2 regions of the Rhizobium sp. R693 genome follow, and region 1 is predicted to be linked to the other one. Evidence: riboswitches for the same ligand, from Rfam matches in the RefSeq annotation. Region 1 holds a riboswitch; the other holds the start of a gene.
What was found. A riboswitch is a leader RNA that binds a small molecule or an ion and turns the genes downstream of it on or off. The one in region 1 is predicted to bind thiamine pyrophosphate.

Region 1 (15,357 bases):
GCGACGATTTCTTGCAGCAGATCCAGCGTCTCGATATCAAGGTCGTTGGTCGGTTCGTCGAGGATCAGCAGGTTTGCCGGACGCGACATAATGCGGGCCAGCATGAGCCGCGCTCGCTCGCCGCCGGAAAGGTTCCTGATCGGCGTACGCGCCTGTTCGGGCTGGAACAGGAACTCCTTCATATAGCCCGTCACATGTCGCTGCTCGCCGTTGACGAGGAGGTTCTCACCGCGCCCATCCGTCAGGTAGTGGGCGAGCGTTTCTTCCGGATTGAGGTCTTCGCGTTTCTGATCCAGCGTCGCGATTTCCAGATTGGTTCCAAGCTTGACGGTGCCGCTATCCGGCGCAATCTGTCCGGTCAGCATCTTCAGCAGTGTGGTCTTCCCGGCCCCGTTCGGGCCGACGAGACCGATGCAATCACCGCGATGCACGCGAATGGAGAAGGGAGCGACGATCGGCCGATCACCGAACGTCTTCGTGATCTTGTCGGCCTCGATGACGAGCTTGCCGGACTCCTGCGCGTCGGAAACCGTTGCCTGTACGGTGCCCTGCGGGCCTTTGTGGCCGCGATACTGCGAGCGCATCGTCTGTAGTTCGCCGAGGCGGCGCATATTGCGCTTGCGTCGGGCAGTGACGCCGTAGCGCAGCCAATGCTCTTCGCGCTCGATCGCCTTGCCGAGCTTGTGTTGCTCGAGCTCTTCCGCTTCCAGAACCTGGTCACGCCAGGCTTCGAAATGGGCAAAGCCCCTGTCGAGCCGCCGCGATGTGCCGCGGTCTAGCCAGACAGTCGCCGTCGAGACCTTCTCGAGGAAACGGCGGTCGTGGGAGATCAGGACGAGTGCGCTGCGGCTTTTCTGCAGTTCTCCTTCAAGCCATTCGATGGTCGGAAGGTCGAGATGGTTGGTCGGCTCATCAAGGAGAAGGATGTCGGGTTCCGGCGCGAGAACGCGCGCAAGCGCGGCGCGGCGCGCCTCGCCGCCTGACAGGTTTTTGGGATCTTCCTCGCCGGTCAGCCCGAGGTGCGATAGGAGATAGGTCACGCGGTAGTGGTCGTCACCAGGACCAAGCCCCGCTTCGGCATAGGCCTGTACGGTATTGAAGCCTGCGAAATCTGGGGCCTGTTCCAGATAGCGGACAGTCGAGGAGGGATGGCGGAAGACCTCACCCGATTGCGCTTCGACGAGGCCGGCGGCGATTTTCAGCAGCGTCGACTTCCCGGAGCCGTTGCGGCCGACGAGGCAGATCTTGTCTCCGGGCTCCACCTGCAGAGCCGCGCCGGCAAGCAATGGCGTGCCACCGAAGCTGAGGAAGATGTCATCGAGTTTCAGAATGGGAGGCGCCAAAGATCAGACTCCGGAAAGGTCATAGGGGCGGGCGAGCACAATGGCGCGGCCGCTCTCAAGCGAAAAGCGCACCTTGCCCTTCGCGACATTGGAAATGGTACGCGACGAGCCGAAGGGCAAATGGAAATCGGCCAGCGGGTAGCGCGCGTTTTCGATCGTCAGGCCGCGCAGTTCGCTGAAGCCAGGAACCGAAAAGAGGCTGTCAGGCGGCAGGTCCAGTTCGATTGCGCCGCCAACTAGCGGCACTGCCTCCTCGCTGCCGGACGTCAGGAGCACGTCATAACCCTGTTCTGCGAGGCTGACCGCATAGAGCAGGTGCTGAATGGCATGATCGGAACGCTCACCCGCAAGGGCTCCCGCCAAGACGAGACGTTTTGCACCGCGCGCAATCGCTTCCGAGACGGCAATCTCGCCATCAGTGGACGCCTTCACGGCGGGATAAGGTTGCCTGGGCACGCCGGGAAAAGCCCCCTCGAGATCCGCAGGCGTCGAGTCGAAATCACCGACCCACAACTCCGGAACGACACCGAGTGCTGCCGCATGACGCATTCCCCCGTCGGCGGCAATGAAACGGCTGCCCGAGATGGCATTTCGCAGGCGATCGGTTATCTGCAGCTCGCCGCCAAGGAGAATGGTGAAGGTGGATTGGTTCATGCGCACTGCCCTTAGCGCAAAGCAGGGGGGAAGGGAAAGGGCCGCAGCTCAGCCTTCGTCGGCGATATCCTTGATGCGGGCCTCAAAAACACTCTCGAAGCCGGAAATGAACTTCTCGAACAGCTCCCCGAACGCCTCGATCTCTTCAGGCTTCCAGTCCTTGACCACCTCGGAAACGAATGCGAGCTTTTGCGCGCGTATCTCTGATAACAGCCTCTGTCCAAGTGGCGTCGTGACGACGATAATCCGCCGCGCATCCGCTTGAGATGCCTTTCGCCGCAGAATGTTCCGCCCCACCATCTCCGCGACGATGCGGCTTGCGCGCGACGGGTCGATCCGCATCATTTCGGCAATCGTTCCAACCGTTACGTCGCCAACCTCATGTGCGCGCCGCACCGCGTCCAGCACGTCGAGGTGGGACAGTTCAAGCCCGGGCGCCACACTTTGAATGGCGAGCCTCCCGATCAGTCTGCGCCCGGTCATCAAGCGCATGCGGGTCATGCTTTGACCAATGCGCAGGATGTCCGGTTCGTGGGTCTCGGCCTCGGTGTCGGTCAGGTTCGTCAAGCTCTCGTTCATTGCGGAAACATAGCATCTCAGGTGGCAAATGAGAATATGCCGATGTCAAACAGGTGACATTGACAAGTATATGCTAACAGCACATAAATGGCCACTCCCTAATCTGGAACGACGCTTTCATGGACACTCAAATTGCTGCAGCGCCACTTGTGACGGATCATCGCCGGCGGTTCATCCTCTTCCTTTTCCTGATGGCCGCCATGTTCATGGCGACACTCGACAACCAGATTGTCGCAACGGCTCTGCCGACGATCGTCGGAGAGTTCGGCCACCTCGAGCGGTTCAGTTGGGTTGGCTCGGCCTATCTGCTCGCCGTGAGCGCGGTGATGCCGCTTTACGGCAAGCTCGGCGACCTCTTCGGCCGCAAGTACGTGATGATGGCCGCGATCATGATCTTCACGGTCGGCTCCGCCGTCTGCGGACTGGCCGTGTCGATGAACACGCTGATTGCGGCCCGCGTGCTGCAGGGACTTGGCGGCGGCGGCATCATGGTGTCGATCTTCGCCGTCAACGCGGACCTGTTCGAGCCGCGCGAACGTGCGCGGTACCAGAGCTATTCCAGCCTTGTGTTGATGGCATCCGGTGCGATCGGGCCTGTTCTCGGTGGTGCGATGAGCGATCTTTTCGGCTGGCGCTCGATCTTCCTCGTCAATGTTCCGATCGGTTTCGTCGTCCTTGTCGGTCTGGCTTTGATGCTGCCTTACCGGAAGCCCAACCGCCGTCCGAAGATCGATTACGCCGGCGCCCTGCTGCTCGCCTTGACGACGGCAAGCATCGTTCTGGCCACCGATGGCGCACAGGTCTTCGGCTCGCTGATTGCTCCTCAAAACCTGGCCATCATGGCGCTTGGCGTAGCGGCGGTCGTTGGTTGGATTTTCGTCGAGCGTCGCGCTGCAGAACCGATCGTTCCCTTGTCTCTGTTTCGCAATTCCACGTTCAGCCTGTTGCTTGTGATGTCTGTCATGAGTGGCGCGATCGGCATTGGCATGGTCAATTATTTCGCGTTGTTCCTGCAAACGACGACCGGTCTTTCACCGTCGGCGGCTGGAGCGTTCTTTATTCTTCTGACCGGCGGCATCGTTTGCGGGTCGCTCTCCGCGGGCCGCATCATTTCCATGACCGGACGCTACAAGCCGTTCGCGATCGCAAGCCTGACCTGCAGTGCTATCGCATTCGTGCTGCTCACGCAGGTTCATGTCGGGACACCGGTGATGCTGATCGGGGCGGTGATGGCTCTCCACGGCTTCGGCGTCGGCCTCGCACAGCAGGTGCCGGTGATCGGTGTTCAAAATGCCGCCCCGGCGCGCGACGTCGGCGCCGCAACGGGATCGGTGACGCTGTCGCGCATGGGCGGCGCATCGATCGCCATCTCCATTTACGGGGCGATCGTCGGTTGGCAGCTCGGCAAGACGGGTGCTTCCATTCCGGGGGTAACCGACATCGAGCAACTGACTCCAAAGATACTGGCCGCTTTGCCGGAGCAGGCGCACCACGCCGTTGCCGAGGCCTATGCCAATGCGTTCACGCCGCTTTTCATGGCGTCCTGCGCGATCGCTCTCATTGGCCTCTGCGCAGCGGTGATGCTGAAGCCGACGCAGTTGCCGCGGGTGGCAGAGGTGCGGCGGGCGGCAAGTGCCGAAGCCGCCGAGTAAATGCCGAGCGCGGCCTAAGGCCGCCACTTGCAAGACGCCAAGCGTGGCGATACATCTCAAACGCTCTAACGGGGTGCCCGTGCCATCAGGCATGCGGCTGAGAGGCTGAAAGCCAACCCGCGGAACCTGATCCGGCTAACACCGGCGGAGGGATTAGACGCGTGACATCTGGCACCGCCCTTTTCCCCTTCAAGCAAAAACCAGAGGAGAGGTGCCATGTTCAAAATCAAGTTCAAGAGCCGTTCGCTGCTTGCTACGGCTTTGGTCGCGACTGTCGGCCTGGCCGGTGCAGGCGCGCAGGCGGCAGACAAGACGCTCACCATTTACACCTACGAAAGCTTCACATCCGAATGGGGTCCGGGTCCGAAGGTTAAGGAAGCATTCGAGAGGACCTGCGGCTGCAGCGTCAATTTCGTCAGCGTGGCCGATGGCGTGGCCTTGTTGTCGCGCCTCAAACTCGAAGGCGCCGGCACGAAGGCCGATGTGGTGCTCGGCTTGGATACGAATCTGACCACGGAAGCGAAAGCAACCGGCCTGTTCGATGCGAGCGGTGTCGATGTTGGCGCGCTTAAAGTGCCTGGGAACTATAAAGACGACGTATTCGTGCCTTACGACTACGGCCACTTCGCCGTCATCTACGACACTCAGACGATCAAAAATCCTCCGAAAAGCATGAAGGATCTGGTTGAGGGCGATCCATCGCAAAAGATCGTCATAGAGGATCCGCGCACCTCGACACCAGGGCTCGGTCTCTTGCTGTGGGTGAAGTCTGTTTACGGCGATAAGGCGCCTGAGGCTTGGGCAAAACTCAAGAAGCGGGTGCTGACGGTGACCCCCGGCTGGTCCGAAGCTTACGGGCTTTTCACCAAGGGTGAGGCGCCGATGGTGCTCTCCTACACGACCTCACCTGCCTACCACATGGTCGCGGAAAATACGGACCGTTATCAGGCGGCCGCATTTTCAGAAGGCCATTACATACAGATCGAGGTGGCAGGCCTGCTTAAGAATGCGCCCGACAAGGAGCTTGCGCGTGAGTTCCTGAAGTTCATGGTGACGCCGGGCTTCCAGGATACCATTCCGACCAACAACTGGATGATGCCAGTTTCGGCGACGTCACAGCCGCTGCCGGATGCGTTCGGCAAGCTCGTGAATCCGTCAAAGACCTTTCTGATGAGCTCGGACGAGGTCGCCGAAAACCGCAAGGCCTGGGTCGATGAGTGGCTGGCTGCCATGAGCATGAATTGATGCTTCTGACTAAGGCGGAGATGCGACATGCGATGCTGGGCGGGGCTGCGAGCCTCGCCGGCATTGCCGTTTTCGTCGGCCTTGCAATCTTTGCCTTACTTCTCTCGAACGATACCTCGTCCACTCTGACGGCGGTGTTCGAACCATACGTCCTGCGGGTCCTTCGTTTCACATTGTTGCAGGCCCTACTCTCGACGCTGCTCTCCATCGCTTTCGCCATTCCGGTCGCACAAGCCCTGGCGCGTCAGCGGCATTTCCCCGGCCGTATCTGGATCATTCGCCTCATGGCGGTGCCGATGGGGCTCCCTGTTCTGATCGGGGCCCTTGGGTTGATCGGAATCTGGGGACGACAGGGCATCCTGAACTTGGTGCTGCTCAAGCTTGGTATGGCGGAACCGATCAGCATATACGGGCTTTCTGGGATCCTGCTGGCGCATGTTTTTTTCAACATGCCGCTCGCTTGCCGCCTGATGCTGGCAGCACTGGAACGCGTGCCAGCCGAATATTGGCTGATGGCGAGCGGTCTCGGCATGCGGCCTGGCTCGATTTTCCGCTTCGTTGAATGGCCGGTTCTGCGCTCTGTCATTCCCGGTATCGCCGGCCTGATCTTCATGCTCTGCGCCACAAGTTTCACGTTGGTGCTGACGTTGGGTGGTGGACCAGCCGCGACGACCGTCGAGGTCGCTATCTATCAATCGCTGCGCTTCGATTTTGATCCAGGCAGGGCTGTCGCGCTCTCCCTGCTTCAGATCGTCCTTACAGCTGTGATCCTTGGGGCGCTGTCGCTTCTTCCGGCGCCGAAGGATGAGGGGACGACGGCCGGTAAGGCCGTCAGGCGCCCGGATGGGGGACTGCCGGGTGCGCGGCTTTTGGATGGCAGCGTCCTGCTGCTTGCTACTCTGTTTCTGGGCTTGCCTCTGATGTCAGTGGTTTTCGCAGGCCTTCGGTCTGATCTTATGAAGCTGTTGCGCGAACCCATTTTCTGGCAGTCGGCTGGCACCAGCCTTGCCATCTCAGTGTCCGCAGCGGTCCTCGCTTTGCTGATCTCGATGATGCTGGTGAGTGCACGCCGGGCGGTGCTTCTCCGACGTCCAGGGGTCTCGGGTGCGGGAGCATTCTTTGCCGCCATGGGTGGCGCGTCGTCGCTGGTCTTGCTCGTGCCACCGATCGTCCTTGCGACGGGCTGGTTTCTCGCGCTGAGAAGCTTCAGTGATGTGAGCGCAGCCACTCCTCTGCTGATCGTCGCGATTAACGCTTTGATGTCTCTGCCCTTTGTGATGCGCGTTCTCGAGCCCGCTTTCATCGTTCACAAACGCCGGACGCAGAAACTTGCGGCGAGCCTCGGTGTCACAGGTTGGGTGCAACTACGTCTCATCGACATGCCCGCCCTGTTCAAGCCTATGCTCACGGCATTTTCATTTGCGATGGCGCTGTCGCTCGGCGACCTCGGCGCCGTCGCGCTGTTCGGTTCGGATAGTTTCGTCACGCTGCCTTGGCTCGTATATAGCCGCATGGGGAGCTACCGGACGAACGATGCGGATGGGTTGGCGCTGATCCTTGGTATCGTCTGCCTGCTGCTGACGATCGCCGGCACCATGGGGCCTGCGCGGCGAGAGGTGGCTCTCCATGGGTGATCCGCAGTTCTCGGTCGAGATGCGCGATGTCGGTCTCCAACTTGGCGCGCAAGAGTTTCACTTCGATTGCCGGCTTCCCGCCGGTGCGGTGATTGCAGTGACGGGCGCATCGGGGGCTGGCAAGTCGACGTTCCTGAACCTGCTTGCCGGCTTCGACACGGCCATTCGAGGGCGGATACTGATCGCGGGAAAGGATGTAACCGGCGAGCATCCGGCCCGACGCGCCGTCTCGCTCGTATTCCAGGACAATAATCTGTTCGCGCATCTCGATGTTTTTACTAACATCGGCCTTGGCATTAACCCGGCAATGAAACTCAGGGCTGCTGATCGGCAATCGATCATGTCTTCGCTTGAAAAGGCGGGGCTCGCCGGTTTTGAGCGGCGAATGCCGGGGACGCTCTCCGGCGGGGAGCGGCAGCGCGTGGCCTTCGCGCGTGCTCTTGTTCGTAATCGCCCAGTGCTTCTGCTTGACGAGCCCTTCGCGGCGCTTGATCCCGGCTTGAGAAATGGAATGGCGGCGCTGCTGCTCGACATGCATCGCGAGACCGGCAATACCGTCGTCGTCGTGTCGCATGATCCTGACGAGGTCAGACGCATCGCAGACTTCGGCCTTTTTATCGAAGACGGCAGGATTGTCGTGGCCGCTCCGATGGATGAATTTCTGGGCCACGAGGATCATCCCGGATTGGCGCAATTTCTCCGCAGTTGACGAATCTGGCAGCTGTAACGGCACTTTCGCCATAATTTGAGGCGACCGAGGGAACTCGAAAGCACGTTAGGCTTGCTAAAATACAACGGCGCCACATTTAGTCAGAGTCTCGCTATGCAACCGATGCGGAAATCAGTTACAGCAAAGACTTGTGTCCCCGATTGTGCAGTGCAAGAACGGGGACGGACGCCTGTTGAATCACCATGAGACCGACCGGGTCGCGGAAGCGGACCGGCCGACAAGCAAAATGACTTGGAGAGCCAGACTGGACAGTATGCCGACGTGGAAATTCCCCGCGCCTTCCAGTGATGTGCTCTCGTCTGCGTGCCGCTTGGTACGACGGGTGTCGTTTGTGTGTGCGACAAGCGTTGCGTTGTACGGCTGCCAATCCATTCTCGAGCAGTCCTATCAGCCAAGCGTTGCACCCTCCTCCAATCCGCAGATCGTCGATGAAGTGCAGAAGAACGATCCGCGCGCTGCCATGGGCGCCCGCGAGCATCCGCGCATCGTCGCGAGCTATGGCGGTGAATACAAGGACGCTAAGACCGAGCGCTTGGTTGCCCGTATCGCGGGCGCACTGACGGCGGTCTCGGAGAATCCGAGTCAGTCCTATCGCATCACCATCCTGAACTCGCCGGCTATCAACGCGTTTGCCTTGCCCGGCGGCTATCTCTATGTGACGCGTGGCTTGCTGGCGCTTGCCAACGATGCCTCCGAGGTCGCTGCTGTTCTTTCGCATGAGATGGGCCACGTTACCGCAAATCATGGCATCGAACGGCAGAAGCGCGAGGAAGCGGAAGTTATCGCCAGCCGTGTCGTTGCCGAAGTGTTGTCGAGCGACATTGCCGGAAAGCAGGCGCTGGCGCGTGGCAAGCTGCGACTGGCAGCGTTCTCGCGGCAGCAGGAACTGCAGGCAGACGTGATCGGCGTCCGCATGCTCGGCGAGGCAGGCTACGATCCCTATGCTGCTGCGCGGTTCTTGGATTCCATGGCTGCCTATAGCCGTTTCATGTCGGTCGATCCTGAGGCGGATCAGAGCCTCGACTTCCTGTCCAGCCATCCGAACTCGGCACAGCGTATCGAACTTGCGCGCGACCATGCGCGTGCTTTCGGTCAGGAAGGCAAGGTTGGCGACACGGGCAGGGACTACTATCTCGACGGAATCGACGGCCTACTTTACGGCGACAGTCCGGAGGAAGGGTATGTGCGCGGTCAGACCTTCCTGCACGGTGGTCTCGGTATTCGCTTCGACGTGCCTCCTGATTTCAAGATCGACAACAAGGTCGAGGCGGTCATGGCGACCGGTCCCGGCGATGTTGCGATCCGTTTTGACGGCGTTGCTGATAATCAGAACCAGAGCCTGACGAACTACATCTCGAGCGGTTGGGTTACCGGCCTTGATCCGTCGACCATTCAGCAGATCACGGTCAATGGAATGGAGGCCGCGACGGCGCGGGCGAGCGCAGATCGCTGGGACTTCGACGTCACCGTCATCCGCAACAACGCACAGATCTTCCGGTTCCTGACGGCCGTGCCGAAGGGTAGCGCGACGCTGCAGCAGACCGCCGATGTGTTGCGGGCAAGCTTCCGCCGCATGACCCCGGAAGAAACGGCTTCCTTGAAGCCCTTGCGGGTCAGGGTCGTCAAAGTACGGCCGGGCGAGAACATCACGACGCTTGCTGCGCGGATGATGGGCACGGATCGCAAGCTCGATCTCTTCAAGCTTATCAATGCTTTGCCGACGGGTGCCTCCGTTTCCCCGGGCGACCGCGTCAAGATTATCGCGGAATAAAAAGGGGCCCGGCTTTCACCGGGCCAGTTCCATCGCTGGGAGTAAGCTCTTTTAGGCGGATGCGGCCATATAGGGGTCCGCGCTGACGAGCGCGCTGCGCAGTTTCTCCATCGCCCGGCTTTCAATCTGCCGGACGCGTTCCTTGGAAATGCCGAGATCCGCGCCGAGTTCCTCAAGCGTAGCGCCGTCTTCCGCGAGCCGCCGGGCGCTGATGATCTTCATTTCACGCTCATTGAGGTGCTTTAGGGCAGAAGCGAGCCAGTTGCGGCGACGCTCGCCGTCGATCATGTTCGATACCTGCTCATCAGGCAGAGGCTCATCGCTGACGAGGAAGTCCATCTTCTCGGCGCTGTCGGCATCGCCGGAAACCGAGGGTGCCTGCAGCGAGGCGTCATTGCTTGAAAGTCTGGCATCCATCGTCTGGACGTCTGAAAGGCTGACGCCGAGTGCGGCCGCGATCTCCTGGTGGATGGATTGGAGCGTGAGCTGCGTGTCGCCCCTGGCGAGCTTGGCGCGCAGACGACGAAGATTGAAAAACAGGGCCTTCTGGGCAGAACTCGTGCCACCGCGAACAATCGACCAGTTGCGAAGGATGTAATCCTGGATGGAGGCTCGGATCCACCAGCTTGCATAAGTGGAGAAGCGGACATCACGCTCCGGCTCGAAGCGCGCTGCGGCCTCCAGCAGACCGACGTAGCCCTCCTGCACAAGGTCGCTCATCGGCAGGCCAAAGTTACGAAATTTACCCGCCATGGAGATGACGAGGCGCATATGGGCCATGGCGATCTGATTGCGGGCGCCACGGTCGTCATTGTTCTTCCAGCGGATTGCGAGATCGTGTTCCTCTTCGCGGGCAAGGTAGGGAGCCGCCATGGCGATTTTAATCATGCGCCGGTCTGCTGACATGTTCTTCATATCGGTCTCCTGAATTCAGGCGTGACGCCAAAAAAGGGCAAAGAATCCTTGCTTCCGGACATTGCTGCCCAGACCAAATTCATGTCTTGAACGTATAAAGGCCCCGAACTCTGGACGTTTCCAGATGGGGCCCTAGCTTAGGGTTATGCGCCGGTAATACGGCCGGGTAGGACCAGTTTCTTCAAGTTGCCGGATAGGCAGAACGTGGAAGGCATGATCCGCTCCTCATCGAACGTTTACAAGGATGCGAGCGTTCGAGGGTGATGTCAGTTCCCGACGCGGTCCGCAGCTACATTCTTGAAACGCGCGAGCACTGAAAAAGTTCCAATAAAAAACCCGGCACTAGGCCGGGTTTTTTGCAGAAAAAACAGAGAGCTTACGCAGCTTCATCCTGAGATTCGTCTTCTTCGATTGCCTTGCCGCGTTTCGGACCCTTGTTAAGGTTGGTCTCTACGAGGCGGACAGCTTCGGTTTCCGACATCTTGTTCACGGCAGCGATTTCACGTGCCATGCGGTCAAGCGCAGCTTCATAAAGCTGACGTTCGGAATAGGACTGTTCCGGCTGGTTCTCGGCGCGATAGAGGTCGCGGACAACTTCAGCGATGGAAATGAGGTCGCCGGAATTGATCTTGGCATCATATTCCTGGGCGCGACGGGACCACATGGTACGCTTGACGCGCGCCTTGCCCTGCACAACCTTCAACGCACGCTCGACGAAATCGGTTTCGGAGAGCTTACGCATGCCGATGCTCATAGCCTTCGCGACCGGCACTTTCAGGCGCATCTTGTCCTTCTCAAAATCGATAACGAAAAGTTCAAGCTTCATGCCTGCTACTTCTTGCTCTTCGATGGCGCTGATGGTACCGACGCCATGTGCGGGGTACACGATCGATTCACCGGTCTTGAAGCCGTGACGTGCGGAAGAAGGTTTTTTCTGCTGGGTCGTCATTCTATTCAAACACTCCCTGTTACGCTTCCGGCTGCAGCCGGAGCCGGGTCAGTCAGGCCCGGATGAGACGGTCAGATCCGTCGGGTGACTTACTTCTGGTCCCACTGGACAAAAACAAACACATCCATGCGCACAAGCTTAGAACCTCACGGCTCAAGGCGTTGATATGTCACGGAAACCGCGTTTTTGGATTTGTTTTGCTTTCGTGGTGGTTTGGGCATGCTTCATGCCGCAAATGGATCAGTGTGAGGAAGCTATCACAAAAATATGAGGAAATCAATAATTTACTGCGGCTGAGTCATGCGCGCAACACATGACACCCATATGCCGCAGGCACACTTCAGCTATTTTTCTTGGTCACTGAACCCGGTTTCAGGCCTAAGCTTGGAACTTTAGTATCAGTCGCCGGCTCCGGGATTCTTCGAGAAGTACTTCTCGAACTTGCCGCTTTCGCCGTCCATTTCCTTCGCTTCGGGCATGGCATCCTTCTTGACCGTGATGTTCGGCCAGATGCTGGCATACTCGGCGTTGATCTTGAGCCACTTGTCGAGGCCTGGCTCCGTGTCCGGCTTGATCGCCTCGGCGGGACATTCCGGCTCGCAAACACCACAGTCGATGCACTCGTCAGGATGAATGACGAGGAAGTTTTCGCCTTCATAGAAGCAGTCAACGGGGCAGACTTCCACGCAGTCGGTATATTTGCAGCGAATGCAATTGTCGGTCACGACATAGGTCATGAAGAACTCCAGGACTTCCATACAATGGGGCCGGGCAACCTGGAACGTCGCGCCTTTCCCCCAACCGGAAAGGAAGCAGTGAGATGCTTGGGAGGCAGTCACGCTATCCGGCAAGTTGATTGTCACGTATCGGCTTTATCTGCGGATTTCAAGAATAAAGAAATCGCAAAACCCCACAGTTCGGACAGAGTTTTCTAATCCTCGTCCGACATCAGCTTGTCGATTGCACGGCGTTCCTTTTTTGTGGGTCGCCCTGCTCCCGTTGCCCGCATTGCCTGCTCGTAAGGTGTGAGGCGCTTCGCCTCGTCGGGTGGCGGCGTCAGATCCTCATAAAGCAGCCGGGCTTCCTCATAGGGGCCGCGTCGCTCACCGCCTGATTTGACGATGAGGACAACATCGCGCCGCTCGAGCGCCAGTTCGACCCTGTCGCCCACCTTGACCGTCTGACTCGGCTGAAGGGCACGCTCGCCGTTAATCCTGACATGTCCGGATTGAATATGGCCTTGTGCCAGCGAGCGCGATTTAACCATGCGCGTGAAGAACAGCCACTTGTCGATGCGTTGCCGCGAACCGCTTCCTGGCTGTGTCTCCCCGCCCATCCGCTTACTTCTTCATTTGCTCCTTCAAGGCAGCGAGCTTCGCGAAAGGAGAATCCGGATCGATCGGCTTTTCCTTACGCGGCGGCTTTGCCTCGAAGCGCAACGGCTGCGGGCCGCCACGGTTGTTGTTGCGATCCTTGCGATCGCCACGGTCCTGACGGTCGCCGCGCTGCTCGCTGCGGTCGCCGCGTCCCTGATGTGGCTTGCCGCCATCCTTGCCGTGATGCTGGCGATTGCCGTCGCGGCCTTCTCCACCTGCACCACCCTGACGACGATGGTCGGATCCGCGGTCCTGGCCGCGATTGTTGCCACCACGGCGTTCGCCCGGGTTGCGAGCCTGACGCTGATTGTCCGTACGGCCACCAAGGCGCCAGAGAAGAACCGGCTTCGGCTCCTCCGCTTCTTCGGAGTTTGCGGCGATCGGTTGTTCGGTAGCCACCGCTTCAACAACAGCGGGGGCTTCCGAAGCGGTTTCTTCCGATGCGCTGTCGGCATCGTCGTGATCCGCCTTCTCTGCATTGTCCTCAACCGTAGTCTCGGTTGCGGGCGTTGCTGCAACGTCTTGGGCCGACAGATGGGCGGCCGCCTCCTCTGCCTTAACAGCATCGGCGCGATAGCCGAGTCCCTTCAGGATCTCTTCCATGTCCTCCAGCGTTGCGCCAAGGATCGAAAGCATGGCGGTCGTCGTCGTGAAACGGCGGCCGTCATATGCGCCTTCCGGACGATTGGCCTGGCCCGGCTTCCACTGGAGCAGAGGGCGAATGATATCGGCCAGACGCTCCAGGATGTCGATGCGCACTGCACGTTTGCCAAGGAACCGGAAGCCGGCCAGCTTGTAGAAGGTGCGCTCGAATCCTGGATCGGTGACAACCGACGTGCGGCCTGCGGCCAGCACGGGAATGAGATCGCCGTAGCCGGGCTTGTCGAGACCGTCGTTCTTCAGTGCCCAGAGGAGCGTGATGAGCTCTGCCGGGGCGGGCTTCAGAAGGGCGGGGACGAAGATGTGGTAGGCGCCGAAGCGGACACCGTAGCGGCGCATCGAAGCGCGTGCATCCTGATCCAGCGACTTTACCTCTTCAGTCACATCACGCCGGAACAACACGCCGAGGTTCTCGACGAGCTGAAATGCCAGGCCCTTTGCCAGGCCCTGCAAATCCTCCGCGCGAGACAGGTCGTCAAGCGGTTTCAGAACGGTGCTGATGTGATGATTTACGAAGCGCTCGATACGAGCGGCCACGTGGTCGCGGGCATTGCCGGTCAACTGCTCATCGGCGAGGATGATGACGCGCGGGCGCATGACATGATCACTGCCTGCCAGGCGCGCCACCGGGTCGCCCAACCAGCGGATCGAACCGTCGGAGCCGATCGCGAGATCGCCATTGCCGGCTGCATGGAGGCGAGCCGCGCGTGCCTCGAATTCCAGAGCGAGCGCCTTCTGCGAAGCAGACTGAACGGCCTTAGCGTCCGGTCCCTCCGCTCCCGAAATGGGCGTGAACCGGAATCCCGACAGTTGCCCCACATGATGTCCTTCAACGAAGACATCGCCATTTACACTGATTTCAGCTTCCAGCATCGCATTCTCTCTCAGGCGCTTCATGAGCACAGATGTCCTGCGATCAACAAAGCGTTTCGTCAACCTTTCATGTAACGCATCGGACAATCGATCTTCGATTTCCCGCGTCTTTTCCTGCCAGTGTGTCGGATCGGCAAGCCAATTGGGCCGATTCGATACATAGGTCCAAGTCCTTATCTGCGCGATTCGCGCCGAAAGCGTGTCAATCTCACCGTCTGTTCGATCCGCGCGATGCACCTGCTCGGCAAGGAAGTCCTCGTTTACCGTGCCATAGCGGACGAGATCGGAAAAGAGGGTGGAAATCAGATCGGCGTGTTGAGCCGGTGCGATGCGTCGATAGTCCGGAAGTGCACAGGCCTCCCACAACTTCTCGACGCGCGCCGGGTTATCGGCAAGATCGATGATTTCGGGGTAGCGCGACAGGTGCTCCAGCGCTTGCTGGTCGACGGCGGGCAGAGCACGTGTCAGGCCGGAGACCGTCGGACCGTTCTCAAGGCTCGCGCGCAACGCGTGAAGCGAGCCGAAGTCGAGGTTCTTGGTGCGCCACTGCAGCACCTTCACATTGTCGAACTCGTGGCCTTCGATGCGTTCGACCAGTTCCTCATCAAAGGGATCGACCTGGCCCGTGACACCAAACGTCCCGTCGCGAACATGCCGTCCGGCGCGGCCGGCAATCTGCCCGAGCTCGGCGGGATTGAGATTGCGAAACTGATAGCCGTCGAATTTGCGATCTTGCGCGAAGGCGACATGATCGACGTCAAGATTGAGACCCATGCCGATCGCGTCCGTTGCGACCAGATATTCCACGTCTCCGGCTTGATAGAGCGCTACCTGCGCATTGCGGGTGCGTGGACTGAGAGCTCCGAGAACGACTGCCGCTCCGCCGCGCTGTCTGCGGATCAACTCGGCAATCGCATAGACTTCGTCCGCGGAGAAGGCGACGATCGCCGAGCGTTGCGGCAGGCGGGTGATCTTC
Region 2 (15,357 bases), on a different contig from region 1:
GCTTTTTGAAAGCGGCATTGACACCCGTGGCATGCACCGCGTGGCAGGCGCTCGCTCGGCCGTGTCGACGATCCTTGTCGATGATGTTGGAGAGCGCCTGATCATCCCCTTCTACGAAGAGCGGCTGCATCAGTTCGTTCCCCCGGTTAGCGCTGACGATGTCGCGGCATTCGATGCGGTCCTGGTCGACGTTCGTTGGCCACAATTGGCATTACAGACGCTGCTCGCTGCCCGTGAAGCCGGCATACCCGCGATCCTCGATGGTGACGTGGCGCCCAATGGTGTGATCGCGATGCTGGCGCCTGCAGCAAGCCACATAGTCTTTTCTCAGCCGGCCGCAGAAGGCCTTGCGGGAACGGCAGACCCGGTATCGATGGTCCGCTTGCTGAAGGAGCGCTTCAGCCACGCCTTCGTCAGCGCAACATTCGGGGATAGAGGCTCCTATTGGTTTAATGACGACCGTGCCTGCATCTGCCATCTCGAAGCACCACGGATTGCGGCCATCGACACACTGGCCGCAGGTGATATCTTCCATGGAACCTTCGCACTCATGCTTTGCGAGGGCATGGCGATTGAGGATGTGATGCGCTCGTCCTCGATGGCGGCGGCCATTAAGTGCCGGACATTTGGAGGGCGCATGGGGGCGCCCGATCGAGCCTCGCTTGATGATGCTCTGAAGAACTGGCCAGCCCGGGCCGCCGACGTCACATCTTGCGCGAAATAACAATCACATCGCATTGATATTGCTTATTATCCGCACTAAATAAAGGCGAGCTCCCAAGATTTACTCTCATCCCGCCTCGCATCGAAATCGGAGCGGCCCGCTCTTGCCAGGACGGGCCTATATCCAAGCTTGCCATTCAGCCTCATGCAGATCCAAGGTGCTCGAACCGCGTCGGATTGCGCTCAACAGGTGCCGGAAGAGATCCGAAGGACCGCTGAGGCTGCGAAGCGGCAGCTTGGCGATTTTGGCTCTTCTTTTTTCAATTCCGGCCCGCGCAGGCTTTCCTTGAAGATGTCTGCAGGGCTCATGCGGGTCTTGCCCCTGGCCTCTCTCACTTCCGGCGGAACCCTGCACAAGGATCGGGACATCTCTTACGCGCGCTCGTGCACTCGACCGGTCTCGAGCCGTGATGAACCGTCCAGATGTGAGGACACGGGATCGCATGGCCTTGCCTGTCCGCAAGGGCTGGAATGCCGTCGCCGGGGCCGTCTTCAATACTCAAGATTGTGTATTGCCAAATTATCACCACTGCGCGAATATTCTGGCAGTTTGGTTTTGAGGATGCGACTTGCCATGGACATGTGGAAGCCGCCGGTCATTATCATCGGCACCGAGAGTGGCGCTATGTTTACAATCGCCGATAGCCGGGCGGCGATTGACTTCCTGTTGATGCGCTGGACGGGCAAATTAAGCCCCGCCTACCAGACCGCTATCTATGTCTGCGGTCGTTCGATTGCAGATCAAAAGGAAACCGCAGCCGCCCAAGAGGCTTTTCTTGCCGTTCTGTCGGATGCTGAGATCGCGTTCGATTTCCTGCAATAGGCGATGGCCTATGCGGCTTGCGCCAGACACTGACTAGCGCCGGTTTGCGAAACCGCGAGGTTCTCAACCGCCATGGATAACGGCTGAGGCGGACAAAACCTCGTCTGGAAGCGGTCGGCGGGAATGTGACGGCGCATTTCCTCCATGCGGCACGCCTAAGCCGTTCTAACCGCCTGCAGGCGGTTGCCTGTGTCCCGTCATTGCGACGTATAGATCATGCCACCAGCATGTGAGCTTCGTAGGGGCGCTAAGAAGGAAGCCGCAGCCAAGGCACGCCAGAGCATCACTATGCAGTGGCCCTGCCTCCACCCATCATCGGGCGGTCGACTTCGGCCCGATTGCGGCCGGATCGCTTGGCCGCATAAAGTGCGCGATCGGCTTTCTCGAGAAGGTCGGCGGAATTGTCTGCAGGTGAGGTGGTAAAGGAGACACCGACGCTGGCGGTAAAGCGTAAAATCGTCCCGTCAACGCTTTGCGTTTCAAGCAACTCTATCTTCCGGCAAAGGAACCGAGCATACTCAAACGCGTGATCGGATGAGGGAGCGTCGTAGACGACGACGAATTCTTCGCCTCCAAATCTGGATGCCAAGGCGTTCGATAGGTCTGGGATATTCTCAAGGAGACCAGCGAGGGATTTGAGACAGCGATCGCCAGTTGGATGTCCATGCTGATCGTTGATCGATTTGAAATGATCGATATCGATCAGCAGAACGGCTGTGCCCCATTCTGCCGACGATCTCAGGATCGCTGCGGCCAAAAATTTCTCGAACATGCGGCGATTGGCCAGTCCCGTTAAAGGGTCTTTCTCGGCGAGCGCCTGCAATACCACATTCGTGCGACGCAATTCACTGGCGGTGCTTCCGTAGGAGACGATCGCATCTCCAATGAGTGCCAACTCCTTGAGCCGTGGCTTGCTCTGCGGGGGTTCAAGCGCTTCGTCCTTTTCGATCCGGTGAAGGTTGCGGATCGCCGCGCCGATTGGTTCTGCAAGGTGTCGGCGCGCCAGTAACAGTAAAACCGGTACGAACAAGGCGGGAATGATGAGCGCGACGATCACGAGATAGCGAACCGCCACGGCACTCCGTTGAATGCCTCCGGCGATGTCGTCTGCCACAACAGCGGAGTTCCCGCTGACCTCCTTGCCCATCGTTTCGAGAATGCGTATCGCCTCTTCATATGCGACAAGACCCGCCGTGGATTTCGCTGAGCCTGCGGATGCACTATCACTGGCTTCGATGTCTGCGTCTTCCCGCTCTTTCTGACGCGTGGCCGCTATGGTCTTCGCCAGCGAGGCCACCTTACGGGATCCGGCGGTTAGGGCGCTTGAACCATCGAAACCGAAACCCTGGGCAAGTGCCTGGATTTGCAATTGAAGTTGGCGTTCCAGTCGACGGTCGTTGGCGAGAAAAATGGCGCGCACAAGAGACGACATCCGTTCAACCTTGACGGCATTTCGGGTCTGCGACAGGATCAACGGTATCTGCGTCTCGCGGGTTGCAATAGCGTCTTGCTCGATGCGGGTCAGAAACAGACCCGCGCCCAGCGCCGCAAGCACCGAGTAAACGACCGCAATTAGCAGGAAGATTCGTCCGACAAATCGGAGCGACACCCCGCGAATTGTCGGTGATCGAGTATCGGTCAATTGGCCGCCCTAGTAGATGTTGAAAGGGAAATATTGATCGTTGATCTTGTCGTAGACGCCATTGAGTTTGATTTGCTTTAGCGCCTCGTTCACGCGAGCTATGAGTGCGATATTGCCTTTTTGCGCGGTGATATGAGCGGAGCTCTGCAGGAACTCGCTGGAAATCGGATCTCCGATATAGCCGTACGTGGAACCCGTGGGTGTTTCCATGAAGCTCAAAAGCTCGATGGCGTCACCAATCAACAAATCGGCTTTCTTTTCTTCGAGCAGTTTCTGCGCTGACGGCTGGTCTTTTGCCAGGACTGTGATGCTGTCTTTGTACGCCTTCTTGGCATAGTCGGCCTGGACCGTTCCATCCGCAGCAGCAATGCGGGCACCCGCCAGAGCGGCGGGAGAACTGTCCGTAAATTTCTCGGCGTCACCGATCAGGACCGAGTGCGAGCGATAGTATGGCGCGGAGAATTCGACGCGTGCGGCACGCTCCTTCGTATATGCCATGCTGGCGATGATCAAATCATACTGGTTGGACTCCAGGCCTTCGATAATCTTGGACCACTCCACCGTCTGAAAAGTGCAGTCAGCTTCCAGCTGTTTGCAAAGTGCTTTTGCAATGTCGACGTCAAAGCCTTTTAGGACACCGCTCTCATCAACAAAATTGAAAGGTGGATACGCCCCTTCTGTCGCAATCCTGAGGTGCTCGGCAGGGAAGGCGGATGAAATGCCAGCAAGTAGAACACCTAGGGCCAAGACCGCGATTCGCATCATGTGGTTCTCCATTTCCCGCAACCATAGTCTGAAAAGACTAAGGAAATCCTGAAATGGCCGCTCGAACTCGACCGGATGAGGCCACCGATGCGCGCTGATTGCCGGCCGCAAAGGCCTTAATCGACCCGCATCGAGGCAGACGAGGTGGCAAAGCTATGGTTGCGCTCCTGATACCGGCTGCCTTTGCAGATTCGTGACGACGTCCCCTCGCCGCTTGGGATTGGCTCCGACGGCCAAGGCCGGTCCTGCGCGGAGAACCAGAGTAAGTTTGGGAAGGGATTGAGGCTCGTCAGGCCCGCAGGGCCGGTGCGCTGCAAATGCGGGCACAAGGCCCCCCGGCTTTTGGTGAGGCAGCGCCTGTCGCGGTGATTACCGCACATCACAGACGGACGTGTCCGTCGATTAGGCGCCTTACCCAGTCTATTTCTTCTGATAAGCGACGGATCATCTCGATCGTGAGCTCGTGCTCTTTGCCGTCAGCCGCCTTGCAGACCACAACCGCGCTATCTGCTTCCCAGGGGTCGGCGAACGCGGAATGAATGCAATGCGCAAGAAGGTTCCGAGATGCAGCGACCTTTTCCACCGCGTCGAGATGGGCGGCGATCACATCGTGATCAGCTTGAGCGGCGCGCCGCACGCGCATGTGGCTTCGCCAATGAGAAATGATGGGACCTTTCGTTATGCGCTCCTGCATTCCCGCTTCCTGCAGTTGGGCGCGCATCGCACTTTCGAGAAAGCACCAACGGATTAGAACGTTACCGATCTCTGAGGCCAGGTCACGCAATGTTGGATTGGAGGCATTCATGATGGAAAGGATCACCACGCTAAATAGAATCAACCCTACCGCGAAGAATGAAGGCGTATGACGCTTCCGTCTACTTATCCGTTTAGGTGAACTTGGCGGCAAGAACAAACGACGAAACGTCGTCAAAAGCTGTGGTTCAAACCGACCACCATTCTCCCTTATTTTTGATGGGTTGACCCCGGAGCCGAACCCCAGCCCCTCCGTGGGTCAACGGGGCGTGCGGTTGGGGGCTATGGCGAATTTACTCTACCCGCGCGCTCCCCCTTTGCGAGGTTCTTTGAGCCGAGAACGGAACAAAATATCGTCACCGACCATTTGTCCAATGCCTTGGGAGTCGAAACCCCTCAAGGCCAATGCTCCCTGCCCCGCAACCGCGACAGCGGGGACTTTTTTAGGCCGGCTGCCGGGGGCGGCAAGCGGCTTTGCACTTGGCGAGTTGACTGCGGCAAGCGCGTCGGGGACATCTCCCTCAAAAGTCGCGGAAATCAAGAACCCGCCACACCGATCGCCAGCTCCTGCGCCGCGATACTCATTTTATGGATGACAGCCACGCGCTTGTCTGCGACAAGAGCCGATGAGAGACAGGGGCGCCTTCCTAACGGTTGGCTGAGAAGCACCCTTTGAACCTGAACCGGATCATGCCGGCGGAGGGAGTCGCTCGGGACCTTTCGCTTCCTGCGTTCGTCGCCCGCGCCTTTCTCCCCGATCGAAAGGCGCACGATGCTTGACCAAACCTCGCCGGGAATGTTGCTTTGCGAATTACACAAGCAACCACCGCTCGTCCACTGCATCACCAACTTCGTTGCCATGAACATCGCAGCCAACGTGCTTCTGGCGACTGGCGCTTCTCCCGCCATGGTGCACGCGGAAGAAGAGACTGGTGAATTTGCCGCAATCGCCGGCGCCCTGACAGTCAACATCGGTACACTGTCGTCAGGCTGGCTGCGCGGCATGGAGGCGGCCGCCGTCGCGGCCCGCCAGTCCGGCAAGCCATGGGTTCTCGATCCGGTCGCCCATTATGCCACGGGTTTCCGTCGCGCGGCCGTGGCCCGGCTGCTGGAGCTTGGTCCCGCCGTCATTCGGGGCAACGCTTCGGAGATCATCGCGCTTGCCGGCGGCGCAAGTCGCGGTCAGGGCGTCGACAGCCGTGACGGTGTCGAACAGGCCGAGGAATCCGCCCGGCTGCTTGCTCGGGCGCATGGAGCGACCGTTGCGGTGACCGGCATCGTTGACTTTGTCACAGACGGCAAACAGGCGGCACGCATCGAGGGCGGCTCGGCATTGATGCCCCAGGTGACCGCGCTCGGTTGTTCCCTGACCTGCCTTGTGGGAGCTTTCGTAGCGGTTCGCCCGCACGCGCCATTCGAGGCAGCGGTTGCGGCCCTTGCGACCTTTGCTGTTGCCGGCGAGATGGCAGCCAGCAAGGCGCACGGCCCGGGTTCGTTTTCGCCAGCGTTCCTCGACGCGCTGGCAGCGCTCGACGCCTCCCTGCTTGATCGAAAAGCCAAAGTGTCTGCCGCATGAAACACCTCGATCTTTCTCTCTACCTCGTCCTCGATCCTGGCCTTTGCGCTGCCTTCGGGATGGTGGGGACCGCACGTGCAGCGGTCGCCGGCGGGGCTAAAATAGTGCAGTTGCGCGACAAGCGTGCAGATACCGCCCAAATGATTAAGACCGGGCGGGCACTTAAGGCGGCTTTGTCTGGCAGCGGCGCGCGGCTGATCGTCAATGACGACGTGGAGGCGGCGATCGCAATCGGTGCAGACGGCCTGCATGTCGGACAGGAGGACATGGACGCGCCGACTGCCCGGGCACGGATTGGGCCGGACATGATCCTTGGGCTCTCGGTCGAGACCGAGGCACTGGCTGCAGCGGTCGATCCTGAAATCGTCGACTATGCCGGTATCGGCCCGGTATTTGCGACGCCGACGAAGGCGGACCACAAGGAGCCGATCGGTTTTGCCGGGCTTGCTCGCCTGGTGCGGATCTGCCCCGTTCCCTCAGTCGCAATCGGCGGCCTGAAGGCTGTCCATGTGGGGGACGTTTTCACGGCCGGCGCTGACGGTCTTGCGGTCGTCTCGGCGATCTGCGGCACGCCCGATCCGGAGGCTGCCACCCGCCAGTTCGCCAAAAACATCGAAAGGGTTTACGGATGATCCGCAACGTTCTGTCCATAGCCGGTTCCGATCCCTCGGGCGGAGCCGGAATCCAGGCCGACCTGAAGGCCTTCTGCGCCCGAGGCGTCTACGGCATGGCAGTGTTGACTGCGCTAACGGCGCAAAACACGCAGGGTGTGTCCGGTGTCCATCTGGTTCCCGCCGCTTTCGTGGCCGATCAGATCAGAGCAGTTTTTGCCGATGTGCGCGTTGACGCGATCAAGATCGGCATGATTGCCAACGCGGAGATCGCCGATGCGGTAGCCGATGCGATCGAACCCCATAAGGGCATACCGATTGTCCTTGATCCCGTGATGGTCGCCAAAGGTGGCGCTGCCCTCCTCGATCCGTCAGCGGTCGACGTCCTTACCCGGCGCCTGCTGCCACTTGCGACGCTCATCACACCCAATCTGCCCGAGGCTGCAGCACTCCTGCATGCAGCGACGGCCGAAACGCGCGCGCAAATGGCGCATCAGGCGCAAAGCCTGCGTGCGCTCGGCCCTGAGGCCGTGCTGGTCAAAGGCGGGCATCTGTGCGGCCATGAAAGCCCGGATGTCCTCGCAACCACCGCCGGCCCAAGCTGGTTCGAGGCGCAGCGGATACCAACGGCGAACACGCATGGCACGGGCTGCACACTGTCGAGCGCGATTGCTGCCGAACTTGCAAAGGGTGCGGCGTTGCCCAAGGCGGTGGCGGATGCGAAGGCCTACCTTGCCGGAGCCGTGGCGCAGGCCAACACGTTGAATGTCGGCTCCGGTCATGGGCCGGTCCAGCATTTTCACGAACTCTGGTCCATGGCGCTCCGCGAAGCCGAAATACGGACGTAACACTCAACGAAGCTTTACCTGTTGCGCGCCTGCCGGATGAACACGATTTTTTGGAAACGTTGATCGACCGCCTGTGGCAGAGGCGGTGATGCATCTTAAAAATCGCGCTTTGGACGGACACGCGACCTCTTGAGCGAGCCTGCAAAAAAATCGCGCGTTGAAAGCTGGCTGAAAGCTCGGGGTGCTAATCCTTTTTCCATGCACCGGGGAATATGCGTTGGAGAGCGTTGCGCCGGTGCCATACGCAACAGGGAGGAATTCATGCGTTTTCATCGCAGCTTCGTGCGCGCTTTTTCCATGTCTGCTCTGGCCATTGCCGGGCTTTTTGCCACAACCTCGCTTGCCGGTGCATCCGAAAAGATCACCATCATGGTCGGCGGTTATGAAAAGCAGATCTATCTGCCGGCCAAGCTCACCGAAGCCCTGGGCTACTTCAAGGACGAAGGGCTCGATGTCGAATTGCTCAACGAGGCCGCTGGCGTTGATGCCGAAAACCAGCTTCTCGCCGGGGCGGTCCAGGGTGTCGTTGGCTTCTATGATCACTGCGTCGACCTTCAGGCCAAGGGCAAGTTCGTCCAGTCTGTCGTCCAGTTCAGCCAGGCGCCGGGCGAAGTGGAAGTCGTTTCCAACAAATATCCCGACGTGAAGAGCCTTGCCGACCTCAAGGGCAAGAATCTCGGCGTGACGGGGCTTGGCTCCTCGACAAACTTCCTGACCCTCTACATGGCGTCCAAGGCCGGCCTTTCGGGCGGCGACATCGTCACCGTGCCGGCTGGCGCCGGGGCGACCTTCATCGCCGCCATGCAGCAGGACCAGATCCAGGCCGGCATGACGACCGAGCCCACCATCTCGCGTCTCGTGAAGACTGGCGACGCTCGCGTCCTTGTCGATTTGCGCACCGTCGATACCACGCGCGCAGCGCTTGGGGGTACCTACCCCGCCGCTTCGCTGTACATGGAGACGGCCTGGGTGGATGAGCACAAGGAAGAGGTCCAGAAGCTTGCCAACGCCTTCGTCAAGACCCTGAAATTCATCAACACCCATTCGGCCGCCGAGATCGCCGAGAAGATGCCGAAGGATTTCTACGTCGGTGACAAGGATGGATACGTGAAGGCGCTCGAAGCGGGCAAAGGCATGTTCACGGCCGACGGCGTGATGCCGCAAGACGGTCCGAAGACGGTCCTCGCCGTGCTCTCGGAGTTTTCCAAGAACGTCAAGGGCAAGCAGATCGACCTGTCCAAGACCTATACGAGCGAATTCGTGAAGAACGCAAAATAGCCAATCCTCCCGACCGCTCCCGCCTCCGGGCGGGGGCGGGTTCTTCGGAGATATCGTCTGCGAGCGCAAATTGCGCCGCCGAAAGGATAACCCATGTCCAAAAATCAGGGCCGGGAGCCGGCCATCGAGCTCATCAATGTCACACGGCGCTTCGTCTCCCCCACCGGCAAGACGCTGACGGCGCTCAGGGACTTCAACATGACGGTGGAGCGAGGCGAATTCGTCGCGGTGGTCGGTCCGACCGGCTGCGGCAAGTCCACCACCCTGAACCTGGTCACTGGTCTGGCCAAGCCCTCGGCCGGCGAAGTGCGGCTGATGGGTGGCCCTGTGAAGGGCATCGACCCCCGCGTCGGCTTCGCGTTCCAGAAGGATGCCCTCTTTCCCTGGAAGAACGTCATCGACAATGTCATGGCTGGCCCCCTCTTTCGCGGCCGGTCGCGGGTCGAGGCGGAGGCAGCCGCCAAAGACTGGCTCGCCCGCGTGGGGCTGTCGAAATTCCTGCATCACTACCCGCACCAGCTTTCGGGCGGCATGCGCAAGCGCGTGGCGCTTGCCCAGACCTTCATCAACGAGCCGGAAATCCTTTTGATGGACGAGCCCTTTTCCGCCCTCGACGTGCAGACCCGCACCGTCATGCACGAAGAACTGCTGAAGCTCTGGGCGGAACGCAAGGCATCGGTGGTTTTCGTCACTCATGATCTCGAAGAGGCGGTGGCGCTCGCCGACAAGGTCTATGTGCTGACAGCCGGCCCGGCGACGGTGAAATCCGTCTACCACATCGATCTGCCGCGTCCCCGCGTGGTTTCGGAAATCCGCTACGAGCACGCCTTCATCGACTACTGCAAAACCATCTGGGACGACCTGCGCCAGGAGGTCGAGACCAGCTATCGCCGCGCCAGCGAAGCGGCGTGAGAAAGGATAAGGCCATGACGGACATTACCATGGAGACGGGCATTACTTCTTTTCGTCCGGGTACGTCGGACAAGGAGATTGAGGCCGCCGCGCTGAAGGCGATCAAGCGCCGCAAGCAGACGGTCTTCTTCTGGCAAATCACGATCCTTGTCGCAGCGCTCGGGCTGTGGGAGCTCTCTTCCGATTTAGGCTGGATCGATCCCTTCTTCTACTCAAGTCCCTCCGGGGTCGTGCAACGCCTTTATGAATGGACGACGGAAGGCACCGCGGAAGGGTCTCTCTGGTATCATCTCGGCGTGACGATGGAAGAGGCGCTGATCGGCTTCTTCACCGGTTCGATTGCCGGCGTCGTGATCGGCGTCGGGCTTGGACGCAACCCGATGCTCTCCGATATTTTCTCGGTCTACATCAAGGCGATCAATTCGATCCCGCGCGTCGTTCTCGCACCCATCTTCATCATGATCATGGGTCTCGGTCTCGCCTCCAAGGTGGCACTTGCCTTCGTGATGGTATTTTTCGTGGTCTTCGCCAACGCTTTCCAGGGGGTGCGTGAAGCCGACCGCGACATGATCGCCAATGCCCGCATCCTTGGCGCGTCGGACTGGCAGGTCACCCGCACCGTCGTCATCCCCTCGGCGATGAGCTGGATTTTCGCCAGCCTGCATGTGTCCTTCGGCTTCGCCATCATTGGCGCGATCGTCGGCGAGTTCGTCGGCGCCCGCTTCGGCATCGGTCAGCTGATCTCGATCGCCAAGGGTACCTTCGATGCCGCCGGCATGTTCGCCGCCATCGTTCTCGTGATGGTCGTGACGCTTGCGGCCGAATATGTGATGACCCTCGTCGAGAACCGGCTTGCCAAGTGGCGCCCGCAACAAAGCCTCGAGACACATTGAACCGATCGCTGATCAACCGCTATCGAGGGGGCCGCAAAGCCCCCTCTTTGCTATGACGCCAACGGCAAGCGGACCGTCACGGCAAGCCCGCCGCTTGGCGATGTCCCAAGATCGATGGAACCGCCGGCACCGTCCAAGACTTCATGGACGATGGCAAGGCCAAGCCCACTGCCCTCGGCTTGGGTTCCGATAATGCGATAGAAGCGTTCGAAAACCTGGTCACGTTCGTTTTCCGGGATGCCGGGACCGGAATCGTCGACTGTTAGTACCACTTGCGCTTGATGACGCGTTACGCTGACGGTGATCTCGCCTGGTGCCGGCGTATAGCGCAACGCGTTGTCGACGAGATTGACGACCATCTCGCGCAGCATCGTCTCGTCGCCCACCACCGGGGCCTGACCGTTCGCCTCAAGACCAATGTCGATCCCGCGTCGAAGTGCCTCCTCCGCATGGGCCTCGAGCACTTTACGCGCGACCTCCGCCATGTCGACACGTTCGGCGCGCGGGGCGCGACTGCCCGGCTCGGCACGCGTCAGGGTAAGAAGCTGTTCGGCGAGGCGAGACGCCTGCCGCGTGCTGCGGGTAAGCGCTTGCAGTGCCTCGTGGCGGCGGGTCGGGTTGCTTTCACGCGCCGCGAAACCGGCCTGCGTCGCAAGCAGCGTCAAAGGTGTCCTGAGCTGATGGGCGGCATTGGCGACGAACCGGCGCTGGGCTCCCATCTGCTTCTGTACCCTGCCCATGTAATCGTTGAGAGCGTGCACAAGCGGTTGCAGCTCCGTCTGCACGCTTGCCGGATCGAAGGGTTCAAGTCGTTCGCGCCGGCTCGCCAGGACCGCATCGCGCAGCCTCAGCACGGGTGCGAGCAGGCGCCTCAGACCAAGCACGGTGACAAGGCCGGCGGCCACAACCAGTGCGACCTGATTGGTGAAATCGGACATCCAGAGGCTTCGCTTCAGCGCGCTTTCACTGTTCAGCGTCACCGCCACGGTCACCGTCGCGACGCCGTCATTGCCAAGACCGACGACCGGATGGTCGATCGCCATCGCCCTGATATCGAGGTCGCGAAACCGCATATCCTGACCGGTGCCGAGCTTTTCAGGCTGCACAAGCGTCGGGTCGCCGGCAACGAGATTTCCCCATGGGGTCGTCACCCGATAATAGACGCGGTCGCCATAGCCGGTGCCGAAGATCTCGAGGGCAGCCGGGGGAATGTCGACCGTGATCGTGCCGCCTGGATCGACACGCACCGCTTCGGCGATCATGCGCGCGGAACCTAGCAGCATATTGTCGGTGACGATGTTTGCGGTGAAGACGGCACGGCGCTGGCTGACATAAAGGTTGAGACAGAGCACGCAGACGAGCGTTACGGTTACCCACGCAAACAACTGGGCACGAAGGCTGTGGCGAAGGCGCACAGATAGACCTGCAACGCGCGAACGCGGCCGAAAAACCGTCATCTCAAGGTGCCCTCAGCATGTATCCGAGGCCTCGCAATGTCGCGATCTGGACAGCTCCGCCTTCGAGCTTCTTGCGTACGCGGTGCACATAGATCTCGATGGCGCTCGGATCCGTCTCGGCGTCGAAGCCGAAGACACTCTCCAGAAGCTGGGCCTTGGTCACCGTCGTTCCGGCTTTCAGGATCAAATATTCGAGCACGGAATGTTCGCGCGGCGTAAGTTGCAAGGGCTCGCCCTTGAGGCTGAATTGCCGGGTGGCGCTGTTGAGCACGAGATCGCCCACGGCGATTGCCGGATTTGCCAGATCATGCCCCCGCCGGATCAGGGCACGCAGCCGCGCTTCCAGTTCGGCAAGCTCGAAGGGTTTGGCAAGATAGTCATCGGCTCCCGTGTCGAGGCCCGCTACGCGTCCGTCGAGCGAGGCATTGGCCGTCAGGATAATCACGGGCGTCTTGTTGCCAGCACGGCGAATGCGTTTGAGCAGCGTCATCCCGTCGACCTTGGGCAGGGAAAGATCGAGGATGACCGCCGCGTAATTCGCGATGGCGAGAAAATGCTCGGCCTCCTCGCCGTCATGCGCCGCATCGACAGTATAGCGAGCCTGCTCAAGCGCCCTCGCCAGCCAATCTGCCAGCTCGTGATTGTCCTCAACGATTAACAGTCTCATTTGCCGTCGTCCTTCGCACCGAGGAAGATTAGGAAGAAAGTATTGCAAACGCAATTGGTTGAGGTCGATCGCTACAGCGATCCATATAGCATTCTACGTGATAGATCAGCAGATGAGCGCAGGAAAACTCCTGTCGCGAGAACGGCCAGATGAGCCATCGGCGCGGACAACTGCCGCCATTCGCACGTCGCCGCTCATTCTCTCTTTTCCTGTCTTGCTTCAACCGGTGGGGCAGCTCACCATGATGGACGCGACCTGTTCGGCATCCCCGGACCGTTCAGGGTCCGCGGTCTCCGTTCGGTAGAAGGGATGGTTGCGATGTACAAGGACCGAACTGTCCAGGATTGGTACGAGGTGGGCAAAAGACAAGGCGTTCGCGCAGGCAGGCTCGGCGGGGAGGTGCAGCGCCATCAGTACGATTTTGATGACGAGGAGGAGAACGCCGACTGGATCGACGGAGTCCTCGAGGGCGTCCTGTCTGTTGGCGCCAGGATCGCCGCGGTTAAGAGCGTTCAGGATCTCATCTCAGGGTCGAAGGGCGGGCTGATCCAGGTGATCTTGGTGGAGCGTCGATGGACTTCTTCATATCGCGAATGCCCAGTCTGCTGTCGATCGGCGCCGTAAGCCGATCGACTACTTGAGATCCAGCAGACGTTCGGGAAGGAATTGACGCTGGGGAGGCTTGCAGGGATGCGCCGCACCTGTGGGCGTAAGGGCGCGCCTGGCGATTGGGAGGATCTCGCGATTGTATTGAGAGCACCTCGAATGCGCTTGGTGATTTCATAGACGGTAGTGGTGCCTCAGTAGGCGCAGGAGAGCGCGTTGGTCGGTCTGAAGCCATGGCTGCAGGCCGGATTCACCGAATGCCGTGGCTGATATTGAAAATCACCACGATTAGAATTGTCCTGGGTCGTACAAGCCGAAGCAATGGCAGCCAACCCGATCAGCATTCCGGCTGCGACGAAAGCCCGAAATTTGCTCATGTGTGTCTACTCGCAAATTGATAGGGAAACGAGAATGTTGGACTATATTAGAGTAACGGTAGCCGCTTTCGGTCAACCAAAAGATTAACTCGCCCAATATGGCATTGCCGATATATTGGGCACAACCAGTCCGCTAAAAATCGGGGTGAGGCATGTCTAGCATCTCGACAACATCAGATTTTGTCTCCGAGCTCGTTCGCGCCGCAAACCAAATTCAGCTGCTGACGCCCAACGAGCGAAAGGAGCTGGTTACTCGCGGCATCGCCAGCATCCACGAACTGCGGCTGACGCTTGACGAAAGCGGAGTGAATACACCCATGGCGTCTCGCGCACTCAGCGAGGTAGAGACATTGATTGCCGAGATGGATGATATGCCAAACGAGCTCGTTGCTGCTGCATTCATGGTTTTGTGCGACGAGATCAACACACTCCTGAGAACTTGCGATACTCCATCTGCGACCAAAGAGAGGGGGCAGTGAGGTGTTTCGGCAGCTTTTTGGCTGCCGCGATTGCGGTGAGTGCCCAAGCCTGCGCCGGAACCAGCGAAAATAACGTTCAATGGAACGCCCAGCAACAATGAAAGATCACAAAGTCGTTCAAGGTGTACCCCTACACGCCGCGCCCACATCAGGCTGAATGTTTCTTAGGGATTGCGGAATTATTGGGATGGTCAGCGATATGGCCTATCCGGACCCGATGGTCGACGGTAGGTTCTACGCCATGTGGGTCGGATCCACCTCGTAGCAGACGGGGATGAGATGAAATTGCGTTTGACATGGATCCTCATTCTGGCGTCGCCGGCGCTGCTTGCATCCGAAGCAGCTCGTGCAGACACGCTTCCGCTTTCCAAGATTGACCGCAAAATTGAGAGCCACATTCAACGCGGCAACACGAAGAAGAACGTTCAGTGCCTCGCCTTCATACTGAATGACTTCCAGGAACGAAAAATCCGCAAGTCAGACATCTACGTCACATTCGATGATCCGTATATTGACGGTATTGGTATCGGAATAGCCGAAACGGACGAGAACTACACTTGCGAAGCCGGTAAACTGCGGGCCTGGGAAGCGAATGAGTACCAGGTTGCAAAGACATTTTAACAGGACATGCATCCTCCGGAGCGCAAGCGTTTCAATACCGCGCGCGCTGCCTGCTGGATCTTCTGTCTCCATCGATATCCACGAGGATGCCGCGACGGCTCGACATGGGCTGAATTGACCGGCATGGATGGACGGCTTGTCTCGAACAACCGGCGAAACGTGACGTTCGGCCTGACAAATACACCGTCGCCACACGCGCCCAACGCTCCGATGGTCACGTCTAAAGCACGCGCAGACCGTTTAGTGACCATTGACGGCAGCATTTCCTACTGCAGAACGACAACGGGCGCTGGCAGGGTCTGATGTTCACGAGAATTCGATGTGAC

Region 2: it holds a riboswitch for thiamine pyrophosphate, as region 1 does, so the genes downstream of both, thiM (hydroxyethylthiazole kinase) here and thiB (thiamine ABC transporter substrate binding subunit) in region 1, are expected to answer to the same signal.

The regions. Positions count from the first base shown of each region.
Region 1 covers NZ_LOKY01000023.1:182,483-197,839, reverse strand. Annotated here, with positions in the region: gene ATY79_RS18625 (ABC-F family ATP-binding cassette domain-containing protein) at 1-1,343, opposite strand, end outside; gene ATY79_RS18620 (thiamine diphosphokinase) at 1,347-1,997, opposite strand; gene ATY79_RS18615 (MarR family winged helix-turn-helix transcriptional regulator) at 2,046-2,576, opposite strand; gene ATY79_RS18610 (MDR family MFS transporter) at 2,696-4,228, shown strand; TPP riboswitch at 4,288-4,398, shown strand; gene thiB (thiamine ABC transporter substrate binding subunit) at 4,445-5,473, shown strand; gene thiP (thiamine/thiamine pyrophosphate ABC transporter permease ThiP) at 5,473-7,107, shown strand; gene ATY79_RS18595 (ATP-binding cassette domain-containing protein) at 7,100-7,816, shown strand; gene ATY79_RS18590 (M48 family metalloprotease) at 8,064-9,608, shown strand; gene ATY79_RS18585 (RNA polymerase factor sigma-32) at 9,660-10,523, opposite strand; gene ATY79_RS18580 (CarD family transcriptional regulator) at 10,900-11,472, opposite strand; gene fdxA (ferredoxin FdxA) at 11,871-12,209, opposite strand; gene ATY79_RS18570 (RNA-binding S4 domain-containing protein) at 12,404-12,808, opposite strand; gene ATY79_RS18565 (helicase-related protein) at 12,813-15,357, opposite strand, start outside.
Region 2 covers NZ_LOKY01000016.1:38,944-54,300, forward strand. Annotated here, with positions in the region: gene ATY79_RS15905 (sugar kinase) at 1-724, shown strand, start outside; gene ATY79_RS15910 (DUF982 domain-containing protein) at 914-1,546, shown strand; gene ATY79_RS15915 (GGDEF domain-containing protein) at 1,833-3,188, opposite strand; gene ATY79_RS15920 (transporter substrate-binding domain-containing protein) at 3,198-3,953, opposite strand; gene ATY79_RS15925 (hypothetical protein) at 4,333-4,791, opposite strand; TPP riboswitch at 5,332-5,428, shown strand; gene thiM (hydroxyethylthiazole kinase) at 5,479-6,282, shown strand; gene thiE (thiamine phosphate synthase) at 6,279-6,914, shown strand; gene thiD (bifunctional hydroxymethylpyrimidine kinase/phosphomethylpyrimidine kinase) at 6,911-7,741, shown strand; gene ATY79_RS15945 (ABC transporter substrate-binding protein) at 8,039-9,019, shown strand; gene ATY79_RS15950 (ABC transporter ATP-binding protein) at 9,113-9,931, shown strand; gene ATY79_RS15955 (ABC transporter permease) at 9,946-10,824, shown strand; gene ATY79_RS15960 (sensor histidine kinase) at 10,875-12,281, opposite strand; gene ATY79_RS15965 (response regulator) at 12,283-12,948, opposite strand; gene ATY79_RS15970 (hypothetical protein) at 13,267-13,572, shown strand; gene ATY79_RS31570 (hypothetical protein) at 13,749-13,931, opposite strand; gene ATY79_RS15980 (hypothetical protein) at 14,084-14,410, shown strand; gene ATY79_RS15985 (hypothetical protein) at 14,690-15,031, shown strand.